One region of the Luteibacter sp. TLI7-4A genome, then DNA from elsewhere that is predicted to be linked to it. Evidence: riboswitches for the same ligand, from Rfam matches in the RefSeq annotation. Region 1 holds a riboswitch; the other holds the start of a gene.
What was found. Region 1 has a riboswitch for thiamine pyrophosphate ahead of thiC (phosphomethylpyrimidine synthase ThiC). Riboswitches for the same ligand answer to the same signal wherever they lie in the genome.
Positions count from the first base shown of each region.

Region 2: linked by a shared signal. The riboswitch ahead of ACR9Y6_RS13070 (TonB-dependent siderophore receptor) and the one ahead of thiC (phosphomethylpyrimidine synthase ThiC) in region 1 are both predicted to bind thiamine pyrophosphate.

Region 1 covers NZ_JBPGWO010000001.1:4,056,889-4,064,442, reverse strand. The annotation lists gene ACR9Y6_RS17810 (prolyl oligopeptidase family serine peptidase) at 1-707, shown strand, start outside; gene ppa (inorganic diphosphatase) at 793-1,326, shown strand; gene ACR9Y6_RS17800 (DUF2333 family protein) at 1,477-2,496, opposite strand; gene ACR9Y6_RS17795 (ferritin-like domain-containing protein) at 2,539-3,111, opposite strand; gene thiC (phosphomethylpyrimidine synthase ThiC) at 3,309-5,180, opposite strand; TPP riboswitch at 5,262-5,361, opposite strand; gene ACR9Y6_RS17785 (TetR/AcrR family transcriptional regulator) at 5,396-6,061, opposite strand; gene ACR9Y6_RS17780 (protein-L-isoaspartate O-methyltransferase family protein) at 6,404-7,063, shown strand; gene ACR9Y6_RS17775 (TolC family outer membrane protein) at 7,099-7,554, shown strand, end outside.
Region 2 covers NZ_JBPGWO010000001.1:2,957,712-2,965,265, forward strand. The annotation lists gene ACR9Y6_RS13060 (LysR family transcriptional regulator) at 1-484, shown strand, start outside; gene pnuC (nicotinamide riboside transporter PnuC) at 501-1,082, opposite strand; gene ACR9Y6_RS13070 (TonB-dependent siderophore receptor) at 1,072-3,255, opposite strand; TPP riboswitch at 3,313-3,409, opposite strand; gene ACR9Y6_RS13075 (phosphotransferase enzyme family protein) at 3,431-4,564, opposite strand; gene ACR9Y6_RS13080 (HvfC/BufC family peptide modification chaperone) at 4,585-5,319, opposite strand; gene bufB (MNIO family bufferin maturase) at 5,316-6,158, opposite strand; gene bufA2 (BufA2 family periplasmic bufferin-type metallophore) at 6,220-6,489, opposite strand; gene ACR9Y6_RS13095 (DoxX family protein) at 6,579-7,049, opposite strand; gene ACR9Y6_RS13100 (HvfC/BufC family peptide modification chaperone) at 7,059-7,554, opposite strand, start outside.

The DNA.
Region 1 (7,554 bases):
TGAAGGCCGACGGCAACAACCCGACCCTGGTCTACGGTTACGGCGGCTTCGAGATTTCCCTGCAACCGATGTATTCCGCCGGTGTCGGCCGCGCATGGTTGGAAAAGGGCGGCGTCTACGTCATCGCCAATATCCGCGGCGGCGGCGAGTACGGCCCGCGCTGGCACCAGGCGGCGCTGAAGGCGAACCGTCCGCGTGCCTACGAGGATTTCGCGGCCGTCTCGCAGGACCTGATCGACCGCAAGATCACCAGCCCGCGCCACATGGGCATGATGGGCGGCAGCAATGGCGGCCTGTTGGCCGGCAACATGCTGACGAAATATCCGCAGCTCTATGGCGCGATCGTGAGCCAGGTGGCCCTGCTGGACATGAAGCGTTATCCGCACATGTCGGCCGGCGCCTCGTGGATGGCCGAATACGGCGATCCGGACAAGCCGGAGGAATGGAAGTACATCCAGACCTTCTCGCCGTACCAGAACCTGCGCAAAGGCACCAGGTACCCGCCCGTGCTGTTCACCACCTCGACCCGCGACGACCGCGTGGGACCGGTTCATGCGCGCAAGATGGCCGCCCGCATGCAGGCCATGGGCTTCGACGCCAGCCTCTACGAGAACATCGAGGGTGGCCACGGCGCCGCGGCGGACAACAAGCAGTCGGCGTTCATGAACGCCCTGGCCTATACCTACCTCTGGGAACACCTGAAGTAAGGGAGCGCCCCGCCCCGGGGTTTCCCCCGGGGCGGGTGGCCCTATCCTATCCGGCCGACTTATCCCCGAAGAATCAAGGAATCCCATGGGTCTGCACCTCGTTCCCGCCGGTCGCAACGTGCCGGATGAAATCAACGTCATCATCGAAATCCCGAAGGATGCGGAGCCGGTCAAGTACGAAGTGGACAAGCAGAGCGGCGCGATCTTCGTCGACCGCATCCTCTCCACGCCGATGCGCTATCCCTGCAACTACGGCTACGTCCCCGGCACGCTCGGTGGCGACGGCGACCCCCTCGACGCCCTGGTGATCCTCCCCCTGTCCCTGGTCCCGGGCTCGGTGATCCGCTGCCATCCGGTCGGCATGCTGAAGATGACCGACGAGGCCGGCGCGGACGAGAAGCTCGTCGTGGTGCCGGTGGAGAAGGTGTTCGCGGGCTACGCGCATATCCGCGACATCAAGCAGGTCTCGGGCCACTGGCTGGAGCGCATCGGCCACTTCTTCGAGCACTACAAGGACCTGGAGAAGGGCAAGTGGGTCAAGGTCGACGGCTGGGTCGGCGCAGAAGAAGCCAAGGCCGAGATCGTGTCGGGCATGGAACGCTACAAGGTCGATAACTGATCGTGATCGATGTGGGTGCTTCTGCCGGTTTTGGCGAGCACCCATCGCCGACAAGGTCGGCTCCCACCAGGACCCGCGCAGGTCCTGGCGGGAGCCGATCCTATCGGTGATCCGCGCGCAGCGCGGCCCGTTCACCGCACCCCATCACCGTCACCCGCGCCCCAGCAAGCCCCGCAGATCGATGATCGCCGCGTTCGCCCGCGATATGTAGTTCGCCATCACCAGCGAATGGTTGGCGAAGAAACCGAACGGCGAACCGTTGAGCACCACCGGGCTACCCAGCGCCTTCTGCGACTCTTCCAGTTCCCGGATCACCTGTTGCAGGCTGGCATCCGCGTTCTTGCTGCGCAGGATCGGGGCGAAGTCGTGGCGGATCGCCTTCAGCTGCTCCAGCAAGGTCCAGGTATAGCCACGCGCTTCGTAGAAGTTGTCGTCGATCTTGTTCCAGGGGGTCTTCACATACACGGCCTTGGCCGGGCCCGCGTTCGCGGCCACGTCGGCATTCGGCGCGGCATCCACCTTCAACTGGCCGACACTCGCCGAAAGCCGCTGCGAGAGCGAACCAAGGCGTGCTGACACCGTCTGCAGGTAATCGGCCAGGTTGTCGGCGCGCGCGTAGAAATGCGCGTTCGCGTCCTCGGCGTCCGACAGCCGCGAGAGGTACTTTTCGAGATCGTCCGTGGCCTTCGCATACTGCGACTCCGAACTCGGCAGCAGCCATCGGTCGTTCGGACTGTTGAGCAGCGGATCCGCCTCGCCCAGGTCCTTGTCCTCGGTGGACTGTGTCTGCGAACGGCTGAAGTCGTTGCGCAGCGATCGCGCCAGGTCGCGCGAGGCGACCAGCGAGCCGAATTCCCAGTTGGGCATGTTGTCCATGAACACCCCGGGCGGCAGCTTGTCGTTGCTGAGGTAGCCACCGCGTTTGTCCAGCAGGGTGTCGACCGAGCGGATCAGTGTGTAGGTGGTGACGGCACCCGTGCTCAACGGGCGGCCGATGTCCTTCATGTGGGCCGTGGTGACGGCGACCGGATCGAACTGCTCGGGCTCCTTGTCCCACCACCACATCATGATGAGGATCAGCAGCACGAGCACCGCGACGAGCAGCGCGATCGCCATGCTGATGGGGTTCCGTCGGCGCCTGGCCGGCGCGGGCGTGGCGGTCGCATTCATGGGCCATCCTTATCGTCGCGAACGTGGGCGCCTAGCTTACCGTCAATGCGACGAGGGTGCCGCCGGCTCGCCCTTGGCGCCAAGGTTCTCCAACAGGGTCGCCATGTCCTCGGCGTGCTCTTCCTCCTGCGCGAGGATGTCCTCCATGATGCGCCGGGTGGTCGGGTCGTCGTCGCCGATGTATTGCACGATCTCGCGGTAGCTGTCGATGGCGATGCGCTCGGCGACGAGGTCTTCCCTGATCATCTCGACCAGCGTGGTGCCTTCGACGTAGTCGGCGTGGCTGCGCGACAGCAGGCCTTCCGGGTTGAAGTTCGGCGTACCGTCGAGCTGGGTGATCCGCTCGGCGATGCGGTCGGCGTGGGCCTGTTCCTGGTTGGCGTGTTCGAGGAACTCCGACTTCACGCTTTGCGAATGTATGCCCGGCGCCATGTAGTAGTGATACTTGTAACGCAGCACGCAGACGATTTCCGTGGCCAGCGCTTCGTTGAGCAGCTTGATCACCGTTTCGCGATCCGCACGGTATCCCGTGGTGACGGCGCCACGGTCGATGTGTTCACGGGCGCGCTTGCGGATGTTCTCGATGTCGCTGACGAAGGGCTTGCCGTTGGCCATTGCCTGTCTCCTCGGGAGAGTGGGTAGGAATGGCGGGAACGTTAGGACCGCTGCCGGGAAGGGCGGGTGAAGATGACGGCGGGATCGCCGCTGAAGCGGCTCCCACCACGGCATCGGCCGTCACCAGAGCACCTGCTGTCACCGGCAGGGCACATCGGTCCCCACCAGGGAACCGGCTGTCGCCGGAGCACCGGCACTCATGCCTTGTGGTAGACCTCCGCGCCTTGCGCCAGGAATTCAGCCGACTTCTCCGCCATGCCGCGCTCGGCCAGCGCGATCGCGCCCTGTTCCGCCGCGTAGTCGCGCACGTCCTGGGTGATCTTCATCGAGCAGAACTTCGGCCCGCACATCGAGCAGAAATGGGCGGACTTGTGCGCGTCCTTCGGCATCGTCTCGTCGTGGAATTCGCGCGCCTTGTCCGGGTCCAGGCCGAGGTTGAACTGGTCGTCCCAACGGAACTCGAAGCGGGCCTTGGACAAGGCGTTGTCGCGCACCTGCGCGCCCGGGTGGCCCTTGGCGAGGTCGGCCGCGTGCGCGGCGATCTTGTACGCGATGATGCCATCGCGCACGTCCTGCCGGTTGGGCAGGCCCAGGTGTTCCTTCGGCGTGACATAGCAAAGCATGGCGGTGCCGAACCAGCCGATCATCGCCGCGCCGATCGCGCTGGTGATGTGGTCGTATCCGGGCGCGATATCGGTGGTCAGCGGTCCCAGCGTATAGAACGGTGCTTCATGGCACTTCTCCAGCTGGCGCTCCATGTTCTCCTTGATGAGATGCATGGGCACGTGCCCGGGGCCTTCGATCATGCACTGCACGTCGTGTTTCCAGGCCAGCTGCGTGAGTTCGCCGAGCGTATCCAGTTCGCCGAACTGCGCGGCATCGTTCGCATCGGCCACGCACCCCGGACGCAATCCGTCGCCGAGGCTGAAGGACACGTCGTAAGCCTTCATGATCTCGCAGATGTCCTCGAAATGCGTGTAGAGGAAATTCTCGCGATGGTGCGCAAGACACCACTTGGCCATGATCGAGCCACCGCGCGAGACGATGCCGGTGACGCGCTTCGCCGTGAGCGGGACGAAGCGCAGCAATACGCCGGCGTGGATGGTGAAATAATCCACGCCCTGCTCGGCCTGCTCGATCAGCGTGTCGCGGAAGATTTCCCAGGTGAGGTCCTCCGCCACGCCACCGACCTTCTCCAGCGCCTGGTAGATCGGCACGGTGCCGATGGGCACCGGCGAATTACGGATGATCCACTCGCGCGTCTCGTGGATGTGCTTGCCCGTGGAGAGGTCCATCACGGTGTCGCCGCCCCAGCGGATCGCCCAGACCAGCTTCTCCACTTCCTCCGCGATGCCCGAGCTCACCGCGCTGTTGCCGATGTTGGCGTTGACCTTGGTGAGGAAGTTACGGCCGATGATCATCGGCTCGGCTTCCGGGTGATTGATGTTGGCGGGGATGATCGCGCGACCGCGCGCGACCTCGTCGCGCACGAATTCCGGGGTGATCCGCGCGGGCAGCGAGGCGCCGAAGGCCTCGCCGGGGTGCTGCATGCGCAGCGTGCTGTCGGCCAGCGCATCGACAAGCTGGTTCTCGCGGATGGCGATGTATTCCATCTCCGGCGTGACGATGCCACGCCGCGCATAGTGCATCTGGGTGACGTTGGCGCCCGCTTTCGCGCGCAACGGCGCACGCGCGGAGGCGAAGCGGATGGCATCCAGCCGTGGATCGCTCGCCCTGTTCCGGCCGAAGCTCGACGACAGCCCGTCCAGGCGCTCGACATCGCCGCGCTCGGCGATCCAGGTCGCGCGCAACGTTGGCAAGCCGGCGGCCAGGTCCACCACGTGTCCCGGATCGGTATACGGGCCGGAGGTGTCGTAGACGACGATCGGCGGATTGTCCTCGCCGCCGAACAAGGTGGGCGTGGCGGCTTGGGCGATCTCGCGCATCGGCACGCGCAGGTCGGGCCGGCTGCCGGTGACGTGGATCTTTCGGGAGCCGGCGATCGGCGCGGTGACGGACTGGGACAGCTCGCGCGCGGCGCGGGCCAGGTCGGTGGGCAAGGCATTCATCGGCTTCTCGTTCCTCACAGGGGAAGGGAGAAGCGGACGGCGCCGTCACGAGGCACGACACGTGCCAGGAGGGCACGCACGTCGACCGTGGACGAAGCTTCCTACGCCGGTACGGACCGGATCAGGTTCGAAGGGACTCTCTCAGCCCGCGCGTATCGCATGGGCACCCCCGCTTCGCCGGGGATTCAACCACGAAGCGGGCCGGGAAGCGAGCGTCAGACGCTCACGTGGCGCGGCGAGTACGCGCGCATGAACATGTCCACCGCGGCCAGGGCATTGGCCTTGACCTCTTCGGCGAACTGCACGGCGCAGTCTTCGCAACCGAACAGGCGCCGGATCAGGAGGTCGCCCTTGAGCAGGGCGAGGAACTGGGTGGTGGCACGCGACACGTCGGGGATGTCGAGCTGACCGCGCGATGCGGCGCCCTCGAGCAGGCGTTGCATCAACTTGTGCATGCGCGCCGGACCCTCTTCCCATACCAGGCGGCCGAAACGCGGATTGCCGCCCGACTGGCAGTCGGAGAGGATCGCGCGGAAGGTGCCCACCGATTCCGTGTTGGTTTCCATCGCCGCATGGCGGCTGGCGATGTTGGTCAGGGTGACGCGGATGTCGGCGCCCGGATTGAAATCGAACAGGTCGTCCGGCAGGCGTTCCTGCACGTGCGCGCGGATGACCTCGCGGAAGAGGTTGTCCTTGTCGCCGAAATGGCTGTACACGGTGAGCTTGGAAACGCCGGCGGAAGCCGCGACGGCATCCATGCTGGTGCCCGCGAAGCCGCCATGGGTGAAGAGCGACTTGGCCGCGTCGAGGATGGCCGCGCGCTTCTCCATGTCCTTCGGACGCCCCGGACCCTGGGTCTTCAGTTTCGGGCTGGCGTTCATGGCTGCACCTTCACAAACAGAAATTATGACTTTATTATACGCAGCGGTTCAGTTATTTCCAGCAGGCCGGAAAAACGCTGGCCGCACCGCTCGTCTACCTTAGAATGACAAGTGGGGGCGTTCGGGCGGTTACCCATGGCGGCCAAGGGTGGGCGCCGGCGCCCGTTCAGGCGCCGGCGTACGTTACCGGCGGCGTGGACCATGACTTCCGTCAGGCCGGTCCGGTGACTTCCGGCACTTCGCCGGATGGCGTCGGCACCGCAGCCTTAACACATTGGGAAAACGGGCGCTAAGCGCTTATCCTTCCGAATCTTTTTGCAGCTTTCGTACGGGATCCAACACATGGCGATGAATTTCGAGCAGGCGCGGCAGAACATGGTCGAGAACCAGGTTCGCCCCTGGGAAGTCCTCGACGCCGACGTCCTCGAGACCCTGAAGATCGTGCGCCGCGAGGATTTCGTTGCGCCGGCCCACCGGAACGTGGCATTCGCCGACCTCACCCTGCCCCTTGGGCATGGCGAGGTGATGATGAAGCCAGTGATCGAGGGCCGCGTGCTCCAGGCCCTGGCGCTCAACAAGACCGACGAGGTCCTGGAGATCGGCACGGGTTCGGGTTACCTCACCGCCTGCCTGGCCCGCCTGGCTGGCAAGGTCACCAGCATCGACATGCACGCCGATTTCGTCGAGGCCGCGCGCCAGCGCCTGGCCGCCGCGGTGGTGACGAACGTCTCGCTGGAAACCGCCGAGGCCGTCAACGGTTACAAGCCCACGGGCGTTTTCGACGCCGTCGTGGTCACGGGAGCCGTGCACACGGTGCCCGAGAAGTTCGTGCGCTGGCTGAAGCCTGGCGGGCGCATGTTCGTGGTACGCGGCGACTCACCCGCGCAAACGGCGGTGCTCCTTACCCACGAGGGTGAGGGCCGCTTCCGCGAGGAGTCGCTGTTCGAAACGGACCTTCCCTACCTGGCGCATGCCGCGCCGGTGAAGCGCTTCGTGCTCTGACCCACCAGATTCCCTATCACCCACGAGGCGAAACCATGCGCTTGAAGCTGCTCACCGTCGCGCTGGCATTGGCCGCGATGCCGTTCGCGAGCCATGCGGAAGACCTGCTCGACGCCTACCGGCAGGCACGGGCCAACGACCCGGTGCTGTCGCAGGCCGACTCCACCCGTCTCGCCACCGGCGAGAGCGTGACGCAGGCCCGCGCGCTGTTGCTGCCGCAGATCAATGCCCAGCTCAGCCTTAACCAGAGCGACCCGAACGGGCCCTCCCGCTCGATCGTCACCGACGCCGCCGGCAATCCGGTGGTCGACGGCGCCGGCAACCCGGTGCTCACCTCCGATGCGGGACACACCCGCACCCGCGAGCTGGGCGCCACCATCAGCCAGAGCGTGGTCGACTTCAGCAAGTACGCCGACCTGAAGGCGGCGCGCTCCTCGTCGGAGGCGCAGGACGCCACCTACGAGGCGGCCTTGCAGCAGCTCGCCACCCGC
Region 2 (7,554 bases), 1.1 Mb from region 1:
CGCCTTCACCCAGCCACCCGCCGCGCCGGTGGCCGAGGTGACCACGAAGCTCCTGGTCTGCGAAGGCCTCGTGGCGGTTTGCCCGCCGAAGCATCGTCTCGCGGGTGCACACGATGTCACCCTCGCCGACCTCGCGCGCGAGAGCCATGTCGACCTGCGTGCCGATTGGGGCATGCGCCAGTTGATCGACGCCTCGTTCGCCAAGGCCGGCCTCGACCGGCGCATCGGTTTCGAGGTGAACGACATGGGCATGCTGCTCGAACTCGCCGCCCAGGGCCTTGGCATCGCGTTGGTACCCGAATCGATCGCGAAGAATCGTCGCGACGACCGCCATGCGCGGCCTGTCGCCTGCGCCGACATCGTCGAGGACGAGGAGCCGTGTTGGGAGATCGTCGTCGGTTACCGCGCACGCGGCGATGACGCGCCCAGCATTATCGTGCAGGCGTTCCTGGATGTACTGGTGCGGCAGGCTGGCGTGCTTTAGCGGAGCCGGCCGCGGCTCATGCGCCCTGCGGGGCCGCGGCACCGTGGCGCCACGCCCGCAAACCGACGGCGGCGAGGACGACGAACCCTGCGTAGAGCACGGCCGTGATGGGCAGGGATTTATAGGCGTACTCGCCCACATAGATCACGTCCACGGCGATCCACAACCACCATGCCGCCGCGTGGCGCCGCGCCTGCCACCATTGGGCGACGAGGCTGAACGCGGTCAACGCGGCGTCCAGCCAGGGCAGCGAGGCGTCGGTATAGCGATGCATCGCATAACCCAGCGCCAATGCCGCCGCCGCACCGACGGTCAGGTGCACCATCGCGCTGCGGGTCTCCAGCGCGGCCACGCGAACATGGCCGCTGCCGTCGAGGTTGCGCACCCAGCGATGCCAGCCATAGAGGATCAGCACGGCGAAGATCGCTTGCAGGATGGTGTCGGAATAGAGTTTCGCGTCGACGAAGATCCATGCGTACGCGATCACCGATACCAGTCCCACCGGCCAGCACCAGGGACTGCGCCGCGCGGTCAGCCACACGCCCGCCGCGCTGACCAGCGCGGCGAACAGTTCGAAGAGGGACAGCTCAAAGTTCATAGGTCATCGACAGGCGGGCCAGCCGCGGCATGCCGGGGAAGAGATAGCTGTCGCCCCCCGACGTGCCGGTGTCGCGCCAGTAGAAGTGATTGAACACGTTGTCGACGTTGAGCCGCAGCGTCGTCGCGTGGCCACGGATGCTCGTGGTGAAGCGGAGTCCCGCGTCGAACACGTGGTAAGCGGGTACGCGAGTCGCGCCATCCGGCGTGGCGACGTTGGTGCCCGCGTAGCGCCAGCCGCCGAGGATCGCGAGTCCCGGCGCGAACGGCAGGCTGTAGTCGGCATAGACCGCCGTGCGCCAGCGTGGCACGTTCACCACCTGGTGATCCTCGTAGGCAGGCGTGCCCGTATGCTCGGCGCGGGCACGGATGATGTTCGCGCTGGCGGTCAGGCGCAGGTTGTCGGTGATGCGGCCGGCCGCGTTGAGTTCCAGGCCCGTGTGCACTTCCTGGCCCTGCTGCACGAAGGTAAAGCCTTCCGCCGTATCGTCGGGACGCGCGAACTGGTACGACTGGCGAATGCGGTAGATGGCCGCCTGCAGGTCGAGCGCATCGTCGACCGCGTACTTCACGCCGGCCTCGACCTGGCGCGAATGCAACGGCGCGAGGGTCGTGCCGCCATTCGACGTCCAATAGGGCGCCTCGCGGCCGAGCGACAGGCCTTCGCCGTAACTGACGTAGGTCGTGAGTGGAGCGGTCGGTTGCCAGAGGACCGCCGCCTGCGGCAACGTCTTGGTCATCCGCGTCGTGCGCTCGAGCGCCCCGGTGTCGTCGTACGCCCGCTCGTTCAGGCGGACGAAGCGCGCACCCGCGAGCACCTGCCATGCCTCGTCGAGATGAATCCGATCGATCGCGAACAACGTGCGTTGCCAGCTGGTCAGGCGCCGCGCGGAAGGGCCGGGCTGATTCGGCGACGGGTCGAACGCGGGCACGATCCGGTCGTCGATGTTGGCGGTGCCCACGTAGTCGTAGACATAGGGGCGCTGGTCGACCGTACGGCGAAATGCCGAGGCGCCGAGGTTGACTTCATGATCGAGCGCACCGGTCGCGAACGTGCCGGTGAGCACGCCACGCAACTCGTCGTTCTGCCGCGTGTCGTCCGGGCTGCGGTAGTCGTAGACGTCGTAATCGCCGTTGGGGGCGAAGAAGTACCCCGGGGTGGCGCCCGAAGCGCAGGACGCGGCGTAGAAGCAACCATAGGCGAAGGCGACGTTGTCGTCGATCACGGTATGGCTATGGCCCGCCGAAACCTGCGCGTTCCAGTTGTCGTCGAAGCGATAGTTGAAACGCAACGAGGTGTTGCTCGAATGGATGCCCACCGGGCGCTGCCACGACTGGTAGCCGAGCAGTTCGGTACGGCTGGGATGCGCGGGAATAACCGTGCCGCCCAGCAACTGATAACCGGAAGCGGAACGCTGTCCGCTGGTCTGGTAATCGGTATCCAGCAGCACCGTGGCCTTGTCCGTGATCTTCCAGTCGGCGGCGATCGAGATGAAGCTGCGCCGCCCATCGGCGTGCTCGATGTAGGAGTGCGTCTTCTCGTTCGCCGCGTTCACGCGCACGCCGAACGATGGCGAGAACCACGTACCGAGGTCCAGCGCCTCGTAGTTGGACCCGTGCGAATCGGTACCGACGGTGACCGTATGGACGTCCGCCGGGCGCTTGCTCACGTAGTTGACCAGGCCGCCCGGCTCGACCACGCCGGCCTCGAGTCCGCCCAGGCCCTTCAGCACCTCGACGCGGTCCTTGCCTTCGAGCGCCAGCAGCTGTTCCGCGGACATGATCATGCCGTTGAAGCGGAAACCGGTGGCGAGATCCAGCGGGAAGCCGCGGATGGAGACATCCTGGTAGTAGCCCGCCGGCGCGTAGTTGTCGTTGATCGCGGCATCGCCGCGTACCAGCTCGCTCAGCGAACGCGGCTGGCGGTCGTCAATCTGCGCCCGGGTGATGACGGTGATCGCCGCGGGCGTATCGTGCAGCGGCGCGCTGCCGAAGCTGCCGAAGGTATCGAGTTGGGAATCGGCGGCGCGGTATCCGCTGGCGGTAGTCGCGTGGACGTCCACGGCGGGCAGCGTGCGCGCCTGCTGTGGTTGCGACGCGGCATCGTCCGCGGCGTGTGCCACGGTGACAAGGGAAAGCAGGGCCAGGGCGAGCGGGGTACGGGTGAGGGTCATCGTCGTCTTCGGGGTTCACGGACGAAGCGACGGCGAGCCATGTCACCCCGTGGGGATTCCATGGCTCTGCAAGCTCCCTACGCCGGTATTAACCGGGTCAGGTTCCAAGGGACTCTCTCAGCCCGGCATTCGCCGGGCACCCCCGCTTCTAGAACGCCTATTGAACCACGAAACGTCAGGCGATGCCGCGAATGGCCGCGAGCAGGGCCTGCCCGTGCACACCGGCGAACCAGGCGGCGTGGCCACGCAGGAAGGTGTGATAAGCCACGTCGGCGTGGTCGCGGCGGCGGGTGATCCCTTCGAAGTACTCCACCTCGGACAGGGCGAAATCCAGGTGGACGATGGGCAGGAGGTTCGCCAGGATATGGAGCTGGACCACGTCCAGGGGCCTGACGGAACGGTATCCCTCGACGATGGCCAGTGCGAGGTCGTGACGGGCGATATCTCCCCGCTCGATGTCGAGCCAGGCGATCGCGTTGCGCTCGATGGCGGTGGCGAGGTCGAACAAGGCGAACGTAACCGCCGACAGTCCGAAATCCAGCACGTCCGTGATGCCCGCTTCGTCGTCCAACCCGCTCCAGCAGAGGTTGGAAACATGCCAGTCGCCATGGGTCCACAGAGGCGACTGCGCCGCCAAGGCGCTTGCCACCTGGGCGTGCCAGGGAGCGATCGCCGCGGCGATCTCGCCCCGCCAGTCGCGCTCGCCGAGGTACGCGGCCAAGGCGGGCCGCGCGGGCAGCTGCGATGCGATCGTCGCGAGCGGGTCCGGCGAGGCGAGTATCTCCGCGCGCGCGATAAGGACATGCGTGGCGCGCTGCGGCGAATGGAAGCCCTCCGCGGCATCGTGCAAGCGTGCGAGCATGGCGCCAGCGGCATGCGCATGCCGCACCCCGCCGATCGGCGACCACGAGAACGCGTCGCGGTAGGCATCCACGCCGCGTGCGGGCTCATGCAGCTCGAAGACCCAGTCATCCACGATGAACACGGACGCACCCGATCCATCCCGGAGAATGCGCGGCACCGGGATGCCGTGCGCCCGCAGGAAATCGGCGAACCGGTGCTCCTCGGCCAACGCATGCGCGTCGCGCACGCTCCGGTGATGGCGCTTAACGAACACCCGACCCGACGATGTCGTCGCCAGCGCGGCCGCGGAGAGCGGCCGTGGGCTGCGCCAGTCGACGGAAACCAGCGAGCCGAGCGCCGCTATCCGCGCGACGACGGCCGCCACTTCGTCCTCCGTCAGTGGCGGCCAGTCCGGCTCCAGGTGGTCGCCTGCGAGCCCATGGGCCAGGTGTGCGTCATCGATCATCGACACAGTGTAGCGATGTCTCAGCGACGCAACCCGCGGATCATGCCTTCGGCCGTCCATGCACCAAGGCAGCCGCCGGCGATGCGCGTGATGCGCTCCTGGTCATGTGTACGACCGAGGTATTCGCATAGTTCGCCGAAGGTGGCCCCGGTGAGGGCAAGGTCGAGGCATGCGGACTCGTCCGCCGTCATGCTGGCGAACTGGGGCGAAAGCCCGTTGCGCCACACGCGCGCGCCCACGCCCTGCTCCACGGCGACGGGTGCCGGAGGGGGTATGCCATCGGCGATCGCGCGCCAGATGGCGACGGCGTTGCTTCGCATCGGGCGGAAGCGCAAGGTCGGCACGAAGTCGATCTCCACGCGATCCCAATCGTCGGCGGCAAGATCGCCCACTCCGATGGTGTCGGCGTCCGGCCCCGAGAACGCGCGACGCAGATGCCAGTCCAGCCATGCAAGCTCGGCGACTTCGTCGTCCGCGGGATAGGCCCGTTCGAGAAACGGCACGAACGACTCGCCGTACGCGTCCAGTGTCCATGACGACGGCACGTGCCGTTCGACGTAGCGCGATGCCACCGCGTCGAAGACGTCGTCGCCCAGCCATAGCGCGGTCTTCTCGTAAGAGTCGCGCAGGCACGCCACGAGCTGGCTACGGTAGTTGTTGGCGTGGACCGCCATGCCGCGGGGATCGACGCCTTCGGGAACGGTGCCCGTGAAAAGCGCGGACGCGAAGGCGCGTTGGCGGTTGCGCAGGTTCATGCGGCGCGCTGGCGAACCGCATCGGCGAGGTCGCGCGCGTGGGCGACTTCCGCCAGCAGTTCGGGAAGTGGCGGGATGCTGTCGTCACGCTCGATCATCACGGCGACATCGCCGAGTCGCTCGATGAAACGCGTATACAACGCCCATACGGGGTCGGGCACGGGTGCGTCATGCGTATCCACGAGCATGTCGCGCCCCTGGCTGTGCCCAGCGAGGTGGACCTGGCGCACGCGATCCAGCGGAAGGCGTTCGAGCCAGTCGTCCGGATCGAAGCCGTGGTTCGTCGCGCTGACGTAGATGTTGTTCACGTCCAGAAGCAGGAAGCAACCCGTACGATCGCAGAGTTCGTGGAGGAAGGCCGCCTCGCCCATGGCCGTCTCGGGAAAATCGATATAGGTCGATGGATTCTCGAGTACCAGGGCGCGCCCCAACGCATCTTGCGCGGCGTGTACGTTGTCGGCGACCAGGTCGAGCGCTTCGCGGGTATAGGGCAACGGAAGCAGGTCGTGTGAATTGTGGCCATCGATGCCCGTCCAGCACAGATGGTCCGAGACCCATAGCGGTTCGACACGGTCGGCCAATCGACGCAGGCGGCGCAGGTAATGGCTGTCGACGCCGTCGGACGAACCGATGTTCATCGACACGCCATGCAGGGCGACAGGATAGCTCCCGCGAACGCGCATGAGCACGTCGAGCGGCTTGCCGCCGTCGACCATGAAGTTTTCCGAGATCACCTCGAGGAAATCGACCGCCTGCGGCGCCTCGAGGAAATCGGTGTAGTGCGGAATGCGCAAGCCGAGTCCAAATCCATGGAACGGGATCGGCGATGGGTGGGACATGACACGCTCCGCGAAACGAAATACCCGGCCGCCGGAGCGGCCGGGCGATGATCCAGGACCCTTACTTCGCCGGCGGCGTGGTGCTGCCGCCCTGCGCCGTGCACTCCTGCACGGACACGGCCTTGAAGCCCTGGCCCTTGCAATCGTTCTGGCCCTTGCACTCGTGGTTGCCCGACTTGCAGTCGGACGTGCCCTTGCAGCTGTTGATGCCGTAGCAATGTACCGTCTTGCCGGCGGCCTGTTCGGCGGCGTGGGCCGGCGCCGAGATCGCGGCGGCCGATACGGCGAAGATGGCGGCGGCAGCGGCGATGCTGTGGGTGGCGGTATGCATGGTCGTTCTCCGTACGGAAAGGAATGCCGGGATGGCATGGACGAATTCGCCGCACCGGCACATCCGGTTACAGCTGGATACGCTTTTTTTCAGCGGATGCCAAGGGCACGGTCGACAGAAAGACGACCGCCGCCGCGGGCGACGAGATACAGCTGGATCGCCGCCCAGGACAGATGGGTCGGCCAGGCATCCGGATAGACGAATACCTCGATCACCGTGGTCATCCCCAGGAGGACGAACGCGGAAAAACGGGTGGCCAGGCCCAGCACGAGCAGGATCGGCACGAAGGTTTCGATGCCCGCCGACAGGTGCGCGGCGATCTCGGGCGGAACCAGCGGGATCTTGTACTCGCTGCGGAACAGCTCGTACGTACCCTCGGTGATGGTAAGCAAGCCTTCCACTTTCGTGCGGCCCGATTGAAAGAAGACCGCGGCGATGGACAGCCTCGCGACGAGGGCGAGGATGTCGTGTCCGATCCATCGTTCGACGCGGTCGGCGAGTGCGTTCCAGCGCGTGCGCAGCGATCGGCGCGCGGTGACGGTGATGGTGGTCGAAGCCATGGCAAGTCCTCAGGAATGGGCAAAGGCGCCGGACCGCAACAGTCCGGAAAAAGTGAACTCGATGGACGCGTCCGGATGCGCCCGGGCGACGGCGGTGGCCGCCTCGCCCAGCGTGGCACCCTGTCGGCACGCCTCGAGCAAGGTGAGTTCGGCGGGCGATGCGGGGAGCACGCTGACCTCGCCAGCCACGCGCACGGCGATCGCGCATTCGGGGCGCCAGGCCAGCGCGCCGTCGACCGCGATGCCGTCCCTGCTCGGTTGCCAGATCGACAGCACGGGGAAAGGCGAAGCCAGCCACCGCGTCGCCGGGTGAACACGCAGGCGCATGGCCTCCAGCGCGGACGGCGCCAGTCCCACGAGACGGTCGACGTCGAACGGCTCCGCGTCTGCGGCATCGAGGGTTTCGTTCCAGAGCCGGTCCAGTCGGGCCACGTCCGCCAGGTAAGGCAGTTCCGCCGCTGGTTCGAATGATTCGAGAAACCCGGGAAAACCTTCTCCATAACAA